One region of the Glutamicibacter sp. BW78 genome, then DNA from elsewhere that is predicted to be linked to it. Evidence: riboswitches for the same ligand, from Rfam matches in the RefSeq annotation. Region 1 holds a riboswitch; the other holds the start of a gene.
What was found. A riboswitch is a leader RNA that binds a small molecule or an ion and turns the genes downstream of it on or off. The one in region 1 is predicted to bind cyclic di-AMP.
Positions count from the first base shown of each region.

Region 1 (5,418 bases):
AACACGCTGCACCGGTGCCGCGACCCCGGTAGATGTTTCGTTCTGGGGCCAGGCGTAAACGTCGACGTCGGCCTCCGCGCGTGGGGCAGGACGAGTGCCGGGCGCAGAAGAAATAATTGAGGACTCCTGGAGGAAGGGAGCCTTGTCCGTGGCCTTGGCGAACTTCGAGCCGAACTCACCGAAGGAGAGGTGCTGAGCCTTCTGCTCGACCAGGCCGAAGGATGCGACGTCCCAGAAAGCAGTTGATCCGCCGACACCAAGAATGACTTCGTAACCTTCGGGCGCGTTGAAGAACGTGGACAGCCCCTCGCGGATGCTGCCGACCAGGTTCTTGACCGGAGCCTGACGGTGTGAGGTCCCGAGGATCCCCGGATTGGCTGCTGCCAGTGCCTCCAACTGCCCGGGGCGAACCTTGGAGGGCCCGGCGCCGAAGCGGCCATCTGCCGGCAGGAGGGATGAGGGGATGCTCAGCGAATCGGTCAAGTGGTGCTCCTACCATCGGCGAAATCAGTCGTAGTGGACTTCGGTGGGATCAGAAAATATCCCGCATCAATGGTGGCGCAACAGTTGGTGGAATGCCGAAAGCAGGTGACATTGTTAACGAAGGTAGAGTTGCAAACACGGGTTCCCCCTTGACCGCCCCGCCATACAGGAGTGCCACGCAGTGACAGATCTGATCGACACCACGGAAATGTACTTGAGGACCATTCTGGAACTCGAGGAAGAGGAAATTACGGCCTTGCGCGCGCGCATTGCCGAGCGCCTAGACCATTCAGGTCCGACGGTTTCGCAGACGATTGCCCGGATGGAACGTGACGGTCTGGTGATCGTCAACCAAGACCGCCATCTCGAACTCACGGTCACCGGTCGAGAGCGCGCAACCTCCGTGATGCGTAAGCACCGGCTGGCCGAGCGGTTGCTCGCCGACGTGATCGGGCTGGATTGGGAATACGTCCACGATGAAGCCTGTCGGTGGGAGCACGTGATGAGCGAGCGGGTCGAAAAACGCCTCTATGACCTGCTGGGCAAACCCACCGACTCTCCCTACGGCAACCCCATTCCCGGCTTGGAAACGCTGGGAGGCCCCGCGGCCCACGAATTCTCCCTGGGTGTCCAGAACCTGGACTCCGCCTTATTGGACGAAAACACCGGGCCCGTAGCCGTAGAACGGCTGGCCGAGGCGATCCAGGTGGATCCAGAACTCCTCGCCCAACTCAACGAAGGCGGCATCCGCCCCGGGGCACAAGTGACCCTGGAGCGTGCCGGGGACTATGTTCTCGTCCGCGTCGAGGGAATCGAAGGCGCATTGGAGCTTCCGGTAGAGGTTAGCGCCCACGTTTTCGTGGCACGGGAATCGGTATAGTCGATATAGATATAACGGAACTGTTACTTCGTATCCGATTCGGGTAGCGTGGATAACGGATGGGGATTCGTCCTCGCCCACTCGTTCCGATCGCTGAGCCCTGCCTGCGGAACGGGTCCGTTCGCCCAAATGACAGGCAGGGGTGGAGAACCCAAACACCGACGGCCAGCTGCCTTGCTTCCTTGGCACGCGGCCGTCTTGGGGTGAAGTCGCAGCTTGGCCTGCGACCGGATCTGACCGGTCCGAACCCGACAGCTAACTCCGCAGGCGCCATGAGAGGTCTCTCGTTTGACAGAGCAAAAACGTTCCGGGCGCCGTGCCGCCCCGGCACCGCTAGTCGGAGCCGAAGCGCCGGACGCCGTTCACGGCACGTATGTGCCGCGGCGGTTCGCGTCCACCATGCGCTACGCCGCGACAGCGACGTCGGTTCGCGGGGATATCGCCCCAGCTGCCCCTGAGCCATCAGCTGCCCTTGCCGACGTTGTCCCGCTACTGACCGAGCCGGCGGGCACCCAACAGCCTTCCTCCGTAGCGGAGAATGCCGGGGAATCGTTCGACTCCTCCGTGATCGGCCTACCCATTGGCGTGAGAGCCGTTGGTGCCGAGAGCCACGCGCCTTCCCGCCGTCGTCCCGTGCTGGCGTGGAGCCACCGGTTTGCCGCGGTGGCGGCGGTCTCCGGATTGGCCCTGGCTGCCGCCTATCCAGCCCTAGATGGCGGTGACCAGCCGGCCGGACCTGAGGAGCGTGTCGCCCACCAGGCCAGTGCCAGCGTTGCCGACGTTGACGTACCTGCCTCCGATGATTTCGCTATCGTCCGCGCCTCGGTCTCCAGCAGCTTCAGCAAGGATGATCAGCTCGATTACCTCATGTCCGCCTCCGGCGGCGATGCCAGTCGGATCAATACGCGGGGAGTTCTCGCTCAGCCGGTAGATCACGTTCGGATCACCTCGCCTTTCGGCGCACGGTCGAACCCGACCGGCGCGGGCGCCCAGGTCCATATCGGGCAGGACTACGGAGTGGGCTGCGGAACCCCGGTTAAGGCCTCGGCCTCGGGCACCGTAGTACAGGCCGGCTGGGCCGGGCACTCGGGCAATCGCGTGCGGGTCGACCATGGCAACGGCCTGGAGACCACCTATAACCACAACAGCAGCCTCAAGGTCACCGTCGGGCAGAAGGTCAAGCGCGGCCAGGTGGTATCCCTGAGCGGGACCACCGGCAACTCAACCGGCTGCCATGTGCATCTTGAAGTCCTCGTTAATGGCACGCCGGTTGACCCGGCAGGGTGGCTTTAGCCCCGAAAAGTCGCGGCTCGTGACCGGGAAATAACCATTTCGTGACCTGAACGTGACTTTTAGAAGCACTTCATATAATGTAGTCGACGTGCCAGACCGCATAGGGGTCAGGCGCACTCGAGCAGATTGCCGAATACTGCCACTGCCCGAGGTCCGTTCGCAAAAATCGCTTGGCAGTAGCGGGGGAACCACATTTCGGGTCCATTAGGATCCTTGGGGTTAAGTGTCACGGTCCGGTTATCGGGCCAGGCACCGAGTGACTCCCACTCGAATCCGACAGCTCACCTCGCAGGCATTGGGAGAGGTAATCAATACATGACCACGCGTCACGCACTTGGCCGTCACCGCGCCACCCCCGTTCGTACCAACCCGTTGGAGTCGATCTCCAAGGCTGTATCCTCCAACGCAGGTTCCGTTGGCCGTCAGGCCGCCGTGATCGCCGCGGCATCAGGCCTCGTCCTGTCCATCGGCGTTCCCGCCCAGGCCACCCCGGCCACCCGCGAAGCAGATAAGGCGCCGGCCTCCGACGTCCTGCAGGCTGACCTCGCAGCCAAGACGACCTCCGTGCAGGCCCCCGCCACGGTCAAGGTCAAGCTCGCCAAGACTGAAGCCAAAAAGGCTGAAAAGAGCATGTCGGTCTCCGGCGTCAAGTCCGCCACCGACGGTGCCGACTTCCGTGCGGCCCAGAAGGCCGAGCAGGAAGCCGCTGACAAGGCCGCCGCCGAGCGTCGGGAAGCCGCTGAGCAGGCCGCTGCTGAACGCCAGGAGGCCGCTCAGGAAGCTGCCGCCGATCGTCGCGAAGCTGCCGCCAACCGCCAGACCGCCACCGCGAGCAACTCGTCGAGCTCTAGCTCGAACGATGGTGCCGATGGCGCCGCCATGACCCGCGAGAGCCGCAGCGGCAACACGTCGAACACCACGACCACTGCCTCCACGCCGAAGAAGGCGGAAACCAAGACGGTCGCGAGTACCGGAAACTCCAGCATCGCCGCCATGGCAGCAAGCTACAAGGGCGCACCCTACGTCTGGGGCGGTACGAGCCCGGGTGGCTGGGATTGCTCCGGTTTCGTGCAGTACATCTACGGCAAGGCCGGCATCAGCCTTCCCCACAACACGACGGCTATCCGCACCAGTGGCAAGTTCGCCAAGACTTCGAACCCGAAGCCCGGCGATCTCGTCTACCAGAACGGCGGAAGCCACGTGGGAATCTACATTGGCGGCGGCAAGATCGTCGGTGCCCAGAACCCGAAGGTCGGCACCGTCGAGCGTCCGGCCGACAGCCCGTACGGCCCGCTCATGGGCTACTACACCTACGTTGGCTAATAGACTTAGCATCTAGTAAAGCTCTCACCCGAAAGGGTGGGAGCTTTACTTTTTAAGCCGCAGGATGCTGGAGCGACGGACGCAGATCCAGGGCATGAACCGCAGGTGAGACCGGTGTGAATTCGACGGCGAGAAGCCGTGACACGCGGGCTGGCCCGGCTGGTTGCTCTACAGGGCGGGGGTGACGGGCTTAGGCTGGTGCCCGATGGACCTTGCACGAGAACCGCGGTCAACGGATGTGGCTCGCTGACCACGGGTGGACACCACGACGAGGAACGCAGATGCGAACCCTGGTATTGAATGCAGGATATGAACCACTGGCGGTGGTGACCTTCCGCCGGGCGCTACTCCTTGTGCTCACGGGCAAGGCCAGCGTCTTGGCCGAGGATAGCAATCCAGTGGTCACCCCACGCACGGTCGTGGGTAGACCGTCGGTGATCCTGCTCAACCGCTACGTGAAAGTCCCTTACCGCGAGGCGGCCAACGTCAGCCGTCGCGGGGTTTTGCGCCGGGACGGCCGCAGCTGCGGTTATTGCGGCAAGCCAGCCACCACCGTTGACCACATCATGCCCCGCTCCCGCGGCGGCACCAACACCTGGGAGAACCTCATCGCCTGCTGCCTGGACTGCAACAGCACCAAGGGTGACAAGACACTGCGCCAGCTGGGGTGGAGGCTCAGAATAAAACCCATGATGCCACGCGGACCCCAATGGTTCATCACCGAACTGGAGCGCCCCGCCCCCGGCTGGTCGGACTTCCTGACGGGGACGGCAGCATGAAATTCGATGCCATTATCGTTGCCGGAGGACGGGGCAGTCGGCTGGGCGGACGCGATAAACCACTCTTGGCCCACGGCGGGTCCACCTTATTGGAGCATGCTCTCCGGGCTTCTTCGGCCGCGAATCGCATCGCCGTGGTGGGCCCCACGGAACTGAACCCCGTGATCTCGGACTATGCTGCGGGTGCCTCGGCCGGGCAGATCCTCACCCTTACGCGCGAATACCCGGCTTTCGCCGGTCCGGCTGCCGCAGTTGCCGCAGGTTTGCGCAGTTTGGGGGATGGGATGGACGGAGATCTCCCGGTACCTGTCGAGCGGGCGCCACTGACGCTGATTCTGGCCGCGGATCTGATCGATCCTGGACCTGTCGTGGAGGGCATCGTGGCCCATGCTGGCGAACAGGCAGCGGCGGGATCGGTCCAGCCCACCCCCGAAACCGAAGGAATCGAAGCCGAAGGCCTGGGCGACGCCGACTTCGGCAGGGCCTGGGTCCCCGTCGATGCGAACGGGAGGCTACAGCCGCTGAGCTGTGTCGTGGAGACCGAGGCCCTGTTGCAGGCCGTCGAATCCGCGACGAGCCACGGACAGGGTCTGGCCAACTCCTCGATGATGCGCCTGCTTGCTAAGGTGCAGATAGTGAGGGTGTCCCTCGACGGCGTGA
Region 1 covers NZ_NRGU01000020.1:43,589-49,006, reverse strand. The annotation lists gene serC (phosphoserine transaminase) at 1-483, opposite strand, end outside; gene CIK75_RS03190 (metal-dependent transcriptional regulator) at 665-1,363, shown strand; cyclic di-AMP (ydaO/yuaA leader) riboswitch at 1,476-1,647, shown strand; gene CIK75_RS03185 (M23 family metallopeptidase) at 1,652-2,656, shown strand; cyclic di-AMP (ydaO/yuaA leader) riboswitch at 2,774-2,965, shown strand; gene CIK75_RS03180 (C40 family peptidase) at 2,972-3,979, shown strand; gene CIK75_RS03175 (HNH endonuclease) at 4,261-4,758, shown strand; gene CIK75_RS03170 (NTP transferase domain-containing protein) at 4,755-5,418, shown strand, end outside.

Region 2 (5,418 bases), on a different contig from region 1:
TCTTGAGAGTAAAAACTGGTGTTGGAGTGCCGGAGTGACTACACGGGGGTGAGGAAGGTGCCGGCCAGGTTCTGGAGTTGGTAGATCCAGCTCATCCATATACCGGAGACCATCAACAACCCGACGAGGGCCAGGACCCCGCCACCGGCAAGGTTGAAGACGCGGATGTTCCGGCGGATGAACGACAACGTGTTGGTCACCCAGCTGATGCCCATGGCTACGAACACGAAAGGTATTCCCAAACCCAGGCAGTATACGAAGCCAAGCAACGCACCGCGCCAGGCACCACCTGTCGTGGTGCTCAGCGCCAGCACGGCACTGAGCGTAGGTCCCATGCAGGGGGTCCACCCCAATCCGAAGACCACCCCGAGCAGCGGGGCCCCGGCGACACCGTTCTTGGGTTTGAACGGAAGGCGCAGGGTGCGCTGCATGACGGAGAATTTTCCGATCAGAACCAGTCCCATGCCCAGGACAAACAGGCCAAGGACCCTGATCAGTAGATCCTGCCATCGCAGAAGCCATCCACCGATCGCTCCGAAGGCCGCGCCGTATAACGTGAACACCGCGGCGAATCCCAGGATGAACAACCCGACGCCGACCATGACACGCCGGCGGTTTTCGGGTCGGGTAGGGTCTGCCAGCCCCGAAACATAACCCAGGTACCCGGGGACCAGGGGCAGGATGCAGGGCGAGATGAACGAGACGATTCCGGCGATCATCGCCAACGGCAGGGCAATCAGCAGCGCCCCGGACTGGACCATTTGTGCGAAGTATTCCCCTATATTCAATGGAGACCCTCCATCATGCTAAATGGGGTCTTCACTGAGCACCGTCCATCAGATTGCGACCGCTAATTCCAACCAGAGCTGTTGCGTAGCCGGCTTGAAGGCATCGTTCATGCCGCTCAGCGAAGAAGCCCGTGTCCCCTTGAGGGAGCAAGCCGTAGGGGACGACAGTGAGTTGCAAGGCGGTGATCATCCCCAAGTCTTTTGGGCCCACTGGCCGTATCCCGAGATGGATCTTGCTACCCCTCCCGGGGTCATCGTCCGATTTCCCGGGGGCGCCCATGAAGGTAGGAACTTTGGGTAGTGGGACAGCTGGTGGCAACAACGTGCGGAGGGGACAAGGAAGAAACGACATGGGTCCTGCTTCTGCTGTGGATGGTGCTGCACTGCACTGCTGTGCATACCAAGGGTGAAATTAGTTGGGGTTCCGGTCGGGTATCCGCCGTCAACGGGTCAACGGGTCAACGGGTCAACGGGTCAACGGGAAACGGGCAAGAGAATGATTGCCCGCTTGCGGGCGAGCGTGCCAGACACGAGCCGGGGCTCTTGTCGGGAAGTCGGAGGGTGGGCCTGCCCGTGCCGCCACCTGTCCGCAATGCCCAGGTTGCCTAGGTCCCGGGGGAGGGGGGCGCCGTCCCGATGCGGGCGAGGGGTACCCCGTTTTTACTGAGGATGAGTGTCCTGGCCAGCAACTGGGCGCTCAAAGTCGCAGCGAGAAGCCGTCCGGGTCCGAATGTATCCGTTCAGGCCCCAGGGGGGTGGATCCTAGATGCGGCGGATGGAGAGTTGTTCCAGCGATGGCGGCGATGGCTGGGGGGCGTCGGGGGCGACGAGACGTTTGGGGCCCCAAAGGACGGTGCCGCTGTTGAGGCGGACTTGATGTGGAACGAACAGCAGGAAAACACCATTCACGACCGAGCTCAGTCCGCAGCTGGCAACCATGAGGTCGGGCGCGCCGTTGTTTCCAACGTTGCAAGCCAGCGCAGTGGAGCTGCCCGGTGTATCCGTCACCGTTTGCTGCGCCTGGTTCACTTGCTGTGATTCGACAGAGGATTCTTGAACCAGAGCGGTATCCGCGGTATCGGCTGAAGCCGCGGAGGCGGCCGGGGCCGAGCCTGTGGAAGGCGGTTCGAAGCCGAGAGTATGCATTCCAAGGATGCCGACAATCACGGCGAGCAGCCCGAATAGCTTCACGAAGGAAATGATGAAAGGCGGTGTGGTTTCCGGTTTCATACCGTGTTTCATCACACCCGCCTTTCTGCCATTGCACCTTCTCGAATCGCCTCCAGCGTATCGGAGTTTCACCTGCATGGATGAACCCACAAGGAGAGGGCCGCTATTCGTGCGTGTGACAGAATCAAGCACCAAGACAAGTGGCCCCCACCCGGGAATCGGATGGGGGCCACAGTGGTCAGGGGTCCTGCTAGCTGGCCAAGGTGTAGTAGCCCATGAGCGGGCCGTAGGGGCTGTCTGCGGGGCGGATCACGGTATCGACCGTTGGGTTCTGGGCACCGATGATCTTTCCGCCACCGATGTAGATACCGGCGTGGCTGCCGTTGTTCTGGTAGACCAGATCGCCCGGCTTGGGGTTGCTGGTGGGCACGAACTTCCCGCTTTTGCGGATGGCCGTGGTGTTGTGGGGCAGGTCGACGCCGGCCTTGCCGTAGATGTACTGGATGAATCCGGAGCAGTCCCACCCGGACGGGCTGTCGCCGCCCCAGACGTAGGGAGCGCCCTCGTACTTCAGGGCCATGCTCGCAATGCTCCCCAGCTTTTCGCTGGAAGCACTACGCGTCAATGACTTTTGGGCATTCGTTTCGGATGCACCAGTGGTGTCTGCCTCCGGGGACCCTGTGGTCCGGGGGGTGACGGCCCCGGCGGCCGGCTGGACATCGGTTCCCGGGGCGGTGTGGGTGTGCCCGGTCGTGTCGGCACTACCGTTCGTGGCGGCACTAGCGGATGGCGTGTGGGAGTGCCCGGAAGGCGACGGCGCATGGGAGTGCCCGGTCCGTGAGGTGGCCGACCGTGGCGCCGGGGTCGAAGTGACGGAGGCGCTGGCGTTCTTGTAGGTGCTCGACGCAGGCACGGACGTGGAACTGACCTTGGAACTATCGGAAACCGGGGTGGGCACCACCGGGGCGGCGGCCTGGCCGGGTGCTGCAAGGCCGAGCATGAGGCCCGAAGTGGCAGCGATGACCGCAGTGTTGCGGCCGATGGAGCCCAAGCGGGGGGAGACGGCCTTGGACAGGGACCCCATGGTGTTGCCGCGGACGGTTTCGGCGCGGTGGCGGGGCTGTGGATGACGGTTCGACATGGTGTTGCTACCTCTCCTGATGCCTGCGGGGTGAGCTGTCGGGTTCGAGCGGGAGTCACTCGGCCTTCCGCGCCGGAATGCGGCGCCGTTGGCTTCACCCCTAGGGTCCTGGTGGACCCGGAAATTGGGTCCCCCGCCACTGCCATCTGTTTGGTGAACGGTCCCCGGAGTGGTGGCAGTGCTCGGCAATCCACCGGGGTGCGCCGAGCTCATGGGAAGCCCGGCACCCAACAAAATTTACATGAAACAGGTGTAAAAGTCACGGTTGGATCACGAAGACATCTCTTTTTGATCACTTTAGGGGGCTGGGGTTCCAATGATTCGGGCCCCTGAGGCCCCGCCCCATACCGCCTACGTCCCGAGCGCCAACCAGATCCCGGCACCGAGGGGCCCGGCGGCCAGGACGCCGGCACCCAGCACGACGGCGGTTCCACGAACAGTCCTGAAGGCCTCCGGCGGGCGGGCCTCAAGCTGCTGCCCGCCGGCCGGCGCCGGCCGGAAGGCGGGGCGTATGAGCCGGAGGTAGTAGACCAGGCTCAGCACGGAGTTCACGGCGGCGACCACCACCAGCCAAGCCATGGACCCGTCCCAGGCCGCCGTGAAGACGGCCACCTTGCCCACGAACACCGCCGTGGGTGGGGTACCGGCGAGACTGAGTGCCCCGACGATGAGGCAAGCGGTCAGCCACGGGTGGGAACGGGCCGTCCCGGCCCAGTCGCCGAGGACTTCCCGGCGCGGCTGGCAGGCCACCACCGCGAAGAGGGACAAGTTGGTCAGCGCGTAGAAGGCGAGGTAGGCCAGCAACGCCGCCATGGCGCCGTCGCTACCGGTGATGACCGCGACCGGCATCAGCAGGTACCCGACCTGGCTCACCGTCGACCAGCCCAGCAACCGTCGGACGTTCTGCTGGACCAGGGCCGCCAGGTTGCCGACGCTCATGCTGATCGCGGCCAGCACCGCCACGAGCAGGGGGATGTCCACCGTGTCGGGCAGGACCTGGACCAGGCGGGCCAGGGCGATGAGCGCCCCGAGTTTCGGCACCGTCGTGAGGAAGGCCGCCACCGCGATGGACGAGGCTTGGCTGGCGTCGGGGATCCAGAAGTGGCCGGGCACGGCCCCTGCCTTGAACGTCAAGCCGATCAGGACCGCGACCGCACCGGCAGCCACCCCCGTCGACGGCGCCTGCTGCAGCGGCCCGGCCATGGCCGCGTAGCTGCTGGTGGCGGCGAGCCCGGTCAGCAGGGCCACCCCGCCCATGAGCACCACCCCGAACAGGGCCCCGAGGAGGTAGGTCTTCAGGGTCGCCTCGGCCGCCCGGGCGCTGCGGGAGAGCCCGATCAACGCATACAGCGGGATGCTGGCCAGCAGGTAGCCGGCGACCAGGACCAGCAGGTCGGTTGAACCGCCGATGATGACGGTGCCCAGGGTCGCCAGGATCAGGAGCGCGTACGTCTCGCTTTCACGCATCGATCCGACGAATTCGTTCCGGCCCAGCAGGACCACCACCACGGTGGCCAGCGGTGCAGTGATCCGCACGACCGTGGTCGGAGCGTCGATGGCGTAGGTGCCGCTGAAGACCGCTGTCGACGGGCCCGCCGCCGCCAATGCGGTCGCGGCGCTGAGCGTCAGGGCGCCAAGGCCGAACCAACGGGTGATGACCTGTCGGCTGCGGGGCAGGAAGCTGCCGCCGAGCAGCACCAGCACCGCCGCGCCCAGCAGGATGGCCTCGGGCAGCAGCGCCGCGTAGTCGTTCGTCGTCGATGTCATGGGTGCAGGATCCCGGTCAGGGTTTCGGCGGCCGGCTCGATCATCCCCAGCAGCGGACCGGGAACGAGGCCGATCAGCACGAACAGCACGCCCAGCACCGCCAACGCGGTGGTCTCGCCCGGGCGTAGATCCGCGAACCCGAGCGAAAGTTGTTTCGTTTCACCGGTGAACACCCGGGCGAAGGCGCGCAGGAACAGGACGGCGGTGATCAGGATGCCGGGCAGGGCCAGCAGAGCCCAGCCGGTGGAGCCGATGCTGCCGGTGAAGATCTGGAACTCGGCAATGAAGCCGCTGAAACCCGGCAAACCGAGGGAGGCGAACGCGGCGACGGCGAAGAAGCCGGCGAACCGCGGGGCCGAACGGGCCAGCCCGCCGTACCGGCGCAGGTCGTAGCTGCCCGTTCGGTCGTGGAACACCCCGGCTAGCAGGAACAGTGCCCCGGTGATCAGCCCGTGGGAGACCATCTGGGTCACCGCGCCGGCGATGGCCAGCTGTTGGGCCTGGGCATGGTCCCGCCCCACGATGCCGGCGGCGCCGACGGCAAGGACGACG
Region 2 covers NZ_NRGU01000038.1:97,625-103,042, forward strand. The annotation lists gene CIK75_RS10680 (cytochrome c biogenesis protein CcdA) at 39-788, opposite strand; gene CIK75_RS10685 (DUF6153 family protein) at 1,551-2,030, opposite strand; gene CIK75_RS10690 (NlpC/P60 family protein) at 2,209-3,099, opposite strand; cyclic di-AMP (ydaO/yuaA leader) riboswitch at 3,106-3,272, opposite strand; gene CIK75_RS10695 (NADH-quinone oxidoreductase subunit N) at 3,451-4,866, opposite strand; gene CIK75_RS10700 (NADH-quinone oxidoreductase subunit M) at 4,863-5,418, opposite strand, start outside.
Region 2: it holds a riboswitch for cyclic di-AMP, as region 1 does, so the genes downstream of both, CIK75_RS10690 (NlpC/P60 family protein) here and CIK75_RS03180 (C40 family peptidase) in region 1, are expected to answer to the same signal.